Regions from separate parts of the Xanthomonas fragariae genome, predicted to be linked through region 2. Evidence: riboswitches for the same ligand, from Rfam matches in the RefSeq annotation. Region 2 holds a riboswitch; the other holds the start of a gene.

Region 1 (3,413 bases), 270 kb from region 2:
TGCTGCGTGGCGATCGCGCGCCGGTGCTGCGCAACACGCCGGTCACGCTGGTTGGCCAGTTGTGCACGCCCAAGGACGTACTGGCACGCAATCAGCACGTCGCGGCGCTGGCACCGGGCGACTGTTTGGCCTTCCCCTTGGCCGGTGCGTATGCGTGGAATATTTCGCATCAACAATTCCTGATGCATCCGCCGCCGCAGATGGTGTTTTTTCCTTGAGCCCAGTCGGTGCGATCGCTGCTGTTACTGCGCCGGTTGGTAGCGGAAGGTAAGCAGATAATTGCGCCCTGGCTGCGCGTACCAGCGTGCGGTTTCGTAGTGGCGGTCGAACACGTTGTTGGCGGTGAGCAGGATGGTCCAATCGGCGTTGATCGCATAACTCACGCGCAGATCGAGCAGGCCATAACCGGCCAAACGCTCGGTGTTGATCAGGTCGTCGAAACGCTTGCCAGACCCGAACAGGCTTGCGCCCACGCCCAACGCACCGAAGCTGCGATCGGCATCGATGCGACCGCTCTGACCCGCACGCCGCGGCAGCCAGTTGCCATGGTTGACCTCGCCATCGGCCTGCGGCTGCAGCCATGTCAACGCGCTGCGCACGGTCCAGCCGGCCAGCTCGGTGTCGTAACCGGCTTCCACGCCGCGGATGCGTGCCTGATCGATATTGTTCGGCTGCCCGAACGGATGCAGTGCATCCACCAGCGACGCGTCGCCGGCAATCAGATCGTCGATGCGGGTCTGGAACGCGCTCAGCGTCCAGGTGCCCCAATCGCCATTGCCGCGCAGGCCGAGCTCGGCGCTTTTGGAGGTTTCCGGCCGCAGCAAGGGGTTGCCGTAGTCTGGGTAATACAACTCGTTGAAGGTCGGTGCCTTGAACGCGGTGCCGTAGCTGGCGGTCAGGCGCAGATGCTGGGCAAAATCCCATCCCCACAACAGGCTGCCGGTGGTTTTGCCGCCGAACTGGCTGTTGTCGTTGCGGCGCAGGCTGGCCTGCAACGACTGCGTGCCGAATGTCTGCTGCCACTGCGCAAAGGCAGCACGATCGCTGCGGCTATCGGCATCGTAGGTGTCGCTGCTGGCGATCTCATCGCGCTGCCAATCGAAGCCAACCGTGAGCAGACCCGGGCCTGCATTGATATCGGCCTGCAACGCGCTCTGCTTGCGACGGGTGTCGTAGGTGGACACATATGCACCTTCATAATACGCATCGCCCAGATCGGTGCTGCTGCCGACGCTGGCGGTGAGCGTGAACGCATCGGTCGGCGCGTAACGCACCCGGCCACCGACCGCCTGCTGCACGCCCTTGGACACAGTGCCGCCGAACGCCGAACCGTCGTATTCGTTGCGGCTGCGCGCACGCAAGGCGTGCACGTCGGCATCCCACTGGCGATTGAAGCGCCAGCCGCCTTGCACGCTCAACGAATCGTTGCGATAGCCGTCGCGATCCGGATCGTAGTCGCTGGAGCTGGTGTCCAGGTACGCATTGATGCCATCGGTTTGGTCGTGCACCGCATTGGCCGAATACCAACCGCCGGTCTCGCTCAGATCGCCCTCACTGCGCCCGGCCACGCCCGCGCTGTAGCGGCGTGCGTTGTCGCTGCCGGCCGCGGCGCTGAAGGTCGGCACGAAGCTGCCGTGCGGGCGACGGGTAAAGATCTGGATCACGCCGCCCAGCGCTTCGGAACCGTAGAGACTGGAGAACGGACCGCGCACGATTTCGATGCGCTCCATCTGCTCGATCGGCAAATCCTGCAACGCCGCACCGCCGGAGGTGGCCGAGCCGATGCGCACACCGTCGATCAGCACCACCACATGATCGGACCCGGTACCGCGCAGGAACAGCGAGCTCGCCTTGCCTGGACCACCATTATTAGCCAGCGACACGCCGGCTTCGCCGCGCAGCAGATCCTGCAGCGCGTTCGCCTGGCGACGCTCGATCTGCGCGCGGTCAATCACGGTGACCGGCGCCAGCGTCTGGTCCTGGGTTTGCGCAGTACGCGAGGCGGTGACCACGACCTCATCGAGATCGATGGCAGCCTCGGCCTGCGCCCGGTTGGCAAAGCACAACGACAGGCCCACGGCCAACACGGCACGAGGCGGCAAAACTGAAGAAAAGGACATCGGCTGCTGCTCCTGGAACCGCGCCTACCCGCGCGGGGGCAATGGGGCGACAAGCAGCAACGGGCCAGACGGTCGACGCAGCAGCGCCACACGATCAAGGCCACGCCCACCGCGTGCCGGGTAAATCCCTCAGGCCGGTTTCCGGGCTCGCGAGTGGAAGGTTGCGCCTCCGATGCCGCGCCTTCCCATGCGTGCGCGCAGTGGCGTGTTGCGGCATCTGACCTCGTCCACCGTTGCGCGGGCTGCTCCGGAATTGCGTCTCGCCAAGACGATCCACGCACCGGATTCCCGTTTAAGAATGGCTAACCGGCAATCACCTCAAGGGCACGCATGGTATCAGGATTGGCCGGCGCGCCTCTTATGTCGCCAGCCTCGGCGATGGCTGGATCGCATAGGTCACCGCCGCCTGCCCTAACGCCAGCGCCAACGCGCCGATGCCGCTTTCCAGCGCGGCGACGCGTTGCGCCAGCACATCGTTGGCCGGATTCATGATGCGGCTGTAGATATTGCCCGGCACCTGGATGCGTGATGGCAGAAGACCCGAGCTAGCGGCTGTACGGTCGTATGCCAGGCACGGGGCCAGCGACGCCCGCTTCGGAAATCATAACGTTGGCAACTGGCCGCACGGATTGGTCCGGCAAGCCCCCGCGCGCCAACATCTTGACACCATCGATTTGCCGAATGCCCAGAAAGACAGAGCCGCCACCGTCGAGGTTCAATGTCGATGCGCCAGCACCCGTATGCCCTGGTCGCAATGCGTCCGCCACGCTTTGCGCCGCGAGCTCAGCGATGGTTTGCCATTGGGCCATGGTAACGCCAGCCTTCCGGTTTCCGCCCGTTGTCAATGTTTGCAGGACCACTTTAGTGGCTCCGGACAAGCGGGTAGGCAGCAGGCTGACAGCAGCGCGCTCATTGGCATTACTGGAATGCGTCAGCGCGCCTGCGAGGCGATTGAGCGGGTCATCCTTGCCGTCGATGAAGTACTGAAACCTGTCTGCGTCCTCGATCGGCCGGGACCTTCCTTCGAGCGCGAGTAAAGGTGCACCACTCAATACGGGCGCTCCATTAGCCGTGATCGTGCCGTAGTCGGACACCCAAGGTCCTGGAATCGCTATGAAATCCTGCCGTCCGGCGACCTGTCCGACCGGACAACCGATACTCTCGATGGTCTCGCCACAGTCCGTTTGCAATCCGGGCTTGTGGACAAAATAGCCGCCATTTATCACCGCAGCGCCCGGAGCAGCACTCTGGGCCAGTTCCTGGTGTGCACGTGGGGCTTTACCATCGTGCGTT
Region 2 (3,413 bases):
GGCATCGCGCACGCCGCAAGCGGCAATGCGGAAGCTCTCCACCGCCCACTCCAGATACGCGGCCCAGTCGCCACGCCGTAACGGCAAGCCTTCGCGGATTGCAGGTTCGTCGATCTGGATCACACCGATGCCGGCCGCTTCCAGATCGCGCACTTCATCGCGCAAGGCCAGTGCAATCTGCCGGCAGGTTTGCGCGCGCTCCTGGTCATCGCGTACGAACGACCACTGCAGCACCGTCACCGGGCCGGTGAGCATGCCCTTCATCGGGCGCTCGGTCAGCGATTGCGCGTACTGCGACCAATACACCGTCATCGGCGCGGGGCGTGCCACGTCGCCGTAGATGATCGGTGGCTTCACGCAGCGCGAGCCGTAGCTCTGTACCCAACCCAGCTTGGTGAAGGCGAAGCCTTCGAGCTGTTCGCCGAAGTATTCCACCATGTCGTTGCGCTCGAACTCGCCGTGCACCAGCACGTCCAGCCCGATGGCTTCCTGGAAGCGCACGCACGACTCGGTCTGTACGCGCAAAAACGCATCGTATTGTTCTTGCGACAGCTTGCCGGACTTGTAGCGCGCACGCGCTTCGCGCACTTCGTGCGTCTGCGGGAACGAACCGATCGTGGTGGTAGGATACGCCGGCAATTGCAACGCCTGTTGCTGCGCCACACGGCGCTGCGGATAGACCGATGCACGCCGCGCGCTATCGCCATCCAATGCTGCCAGGCGCTTGCTCACGTCAGGCCGGTGCACTTTAGGTGAGGAGCGACGTGCCTCCACGGCGGCGCGGGTTTGTTCAAGCGCGGCGTTGGCGTGCGGTTTGTCATCGAGCGCATCGGCCAACGTGCGCAGCTCGCCGAGTTTCTGCTTGGCGAACGACAACCAGCTACGTAGATCTGTATCGAGGCTTTTCTCCACATCCAGATCCACTGGCACATGCAGCAGCGAGCACGACGGTGCCAGCCACAGGTTGTCGGCACCCACATGCCCTCGCGCATAGCGGGCCAAGGTCAGGGCATTATCCAGCGGCGTACGCCACACGTTGCGGCCGTTGACCAGACCAAGCGACAGCACACGCTCGCTTGGTAGCGCGCCGAGCACCGCATCGAGTTGTTCCAACCCACGCACCAGATCTATATGCAGGCCATCTACCTGCAACGCGGCAGCCAGGCGCAGGTTGTCGTCCAACGCACCGAAATACGTTGTCAGCAACAACTTCGGACGTGGGCCATTGGCCAGTGCCGCATACGCGGTGAGGTAGGCATCTTGTGCAGCGGCATCCAGATCCAGCACCAGCGCCGGCTCATCGATCTGCACCCATTCCGCACCGGCGTCGTGCAACTGCGCCAACAACTGCGCGTAGACCGGCAGCAGGCGTTCCAACAAGGCGAGCCGGTCGCTGCCATCGGTGGTCTTGGACAGCAACAGCAGGCTCACCGGGCCAAGCAGTACCGGCCGTGTGCGAATGCCTTGCGCCAACGCTTCGCGGAACTCGGCCACCGGCTTGTCGCCGCGCAACGCGAAGGTCTGGTCGGCATGCAGTTCCGGCACGATGTAGTGGTAGTTGGTGTCGAACCACTTGGTCATTTCCAGCGCGTGCACGTCCACGCCATCGGCCTGATGGCCGCGTGCCATTGCAAAGTAACCGGCCAGTGGGTCGCGCTCGGTGAGCGCGCGATAGCGCTGCGGAATCGCGTCGAACAGAAACGCGGTGTCGAGCACGTGGTCGTACAGGCTGAAGTCGTTGCTGGGCGGTACATCCACCCCGGCATCGCGTTGCAGTTCCCAGTGCCGCGCACGCAGCGTGCGTGCAGTGGCCTGCAAGTCGGCAGCGTCGCTTTCGCCACGCCAGTGGCGCTCCAGCGCCTGTTTGAGCTCGCGTCGCGCGCCGATGCGCGGGAAGCCCAGATTGGTCACGATCGTCATGTTGCATGTCCTCATTGCATGGGTGGCATTGAGGAACGAAGGAACCGCGCAACGTCTCCGCGCTTGCACGCAGGCCCGCCACACCAGCGACCTTCGCCCCCGCGGGCGAGCCGGCAATCGACGGGCAACGACGGACACGCACGCCACCATGCAGGCGGCGCACGGATCCGGCCGCTCCCCGCAGAGCGCCAGGTCGAAACGAAGGACGGTCGTGTCCCCCGGCCAGGGCCGGTATTCGGGCTGATGGACGTCGCCGTGCAAATGCACGGAGTGCCTACTGTCCGTCGCTTCCCAGACCGTGGCCGGTCCAGTGCTGTTGACGAAGGTCGTTTCCATTCACCGCTGCGGGGCAGCTCCGGAATGGGATGCAGATAGCACCCTTCACCGGATTCCCGTTTAATCCCATCGCTTCATCCGAATGAAGCGATGGAAACCGTGGCGTGCGCAGATTAGGCGCAGACGTGGCGGTGGTCAAGCAAAACTGTGGATGCCCGCATGATCTGCAAGTTGCGCCCCCATGTAGCGCTAGCAATGCGTGTAATTCCAGCGAGTGAATCGTCACCGTGATTTGCTTTTGAATTGCTGATCTAGTGCCCGTTTTTGCTCCAACGCAACGCGCGCTTCCCAAGCAGCTTCCTGTGGGATTGAGCGGGACATCCAGATGGCGAAACGCCTTGAAGTTCTCGCCCGCTATTCGCTCTGGGGCACGCTACCTAGAAGTTGCCTGGGCAGGGCGGCCTCGTACTCTTGACAGGTGAAAAGGCTTCACGCTGAACGTGATGCCTCTTGCCAGAAGCGGACATATTATCTCCGGCTAAAATTTTGTTGATGTGTAGGGCGGAATGGTGCAGAATTTCCCTAACACACCCGCCACGCCTCTACAGCTCTTGCTGGAAGCGCAATTTGGCGGGTTTTTTTGCCTTGGGCAACGGGGGCAGGGATGGTGCAGTACACGAAGGAGGCGTTGGATTACGCCCAGCAGATCCGGCAGTTGCAGGGCCGAGGTCTGGCTATCGTCGATCCTGTCAAAGCAGAGCTTTACCTGCGCAAGGTCGGCTATTACCGCCTGATGGGCTACCTGTTTCCTTTGCGAGTGGCAGGTAGCGACACCTATCTGCCAGGCGCGAGCATCGACACCGCGCTCAGGCTTTATGAGTTTGATCGTCATCTGCGCCATCTCGTAGGCGAAGCCATCGGGCATATCGAAGTGGCCGCCCGGACGGCAGTGACCTACAGGCTGGCTCACGCCTATGGGAGCTTTGCCCATCGCAATGCGGCTAACTTCCGACCTGACGGTGGGAAAGGCAACTGGCACGAAAGCTGGTTAAGTAAGGTCGACGAGCAGGTCTGCCGTGCCAGGGAGACGTTCATAGACCACTATAAGTGCCGATACACCATCCCACCTTTCCCCGAAGTGCCTATCTATATGGCCAGCGAGGTGATGTCCCTGGGCACGCTGTCCAAACTGGTGCGTGCCATGCATAGCGTAGATC

Evidence for each region. Region 2 has a riboswitch for cobalamin ahead of metE (5-methyltetrahydropteroyltriglutamate--homocysteine S-methyltransferase). Riboswitches for the same ligand answer to the same signal wherever they lie in the genome.
Region 1: linked by a shared signal. The riboswitch ahead of btuB (TonB-dependent vitamin B12 receptor) and the one ahead of metE (5-methyltetrahydropteroyltriglutamate--homocysteine S-methyltransferase) in region 2 are both predicted to bind cobalamin.

The regions. Positions count from the first base shown of each region.
Region 1 is NZ_LT853882.1:964,156-967,568, reverse strand. It holds gene PD885_RS04410 (type III PLP-dependent enzyme) at 1-218, shown strand, start outside; gene btuB (TonB-dependent vitamin B12 receptor) at 243-2,120, opposite strand; cobalamin riboswitch at 2,236-2,456, opposite strand; partial or broken gene PD885_RS20465 (PLP-dependent transferase) at 2,483-2,631, opposite strand; gene PD885_RS04400 (hypothetical protein) at 2,666-3,413, opposite strand, start outside.
Region 2 is NZ_LT853882.1:689,998-693,410, reverse strand. It holds gene metE (5-methyltetrahydropteroyltriglutamate--homocysteine S-methyltransferase) at 1-1,920, opposite strand, end outside; cobalamin riboswitch at 2,130-2,373, opposite strand; gene PD885_RS03125 (Abi family protein) at 2,861-3,413, shown strand, end outside.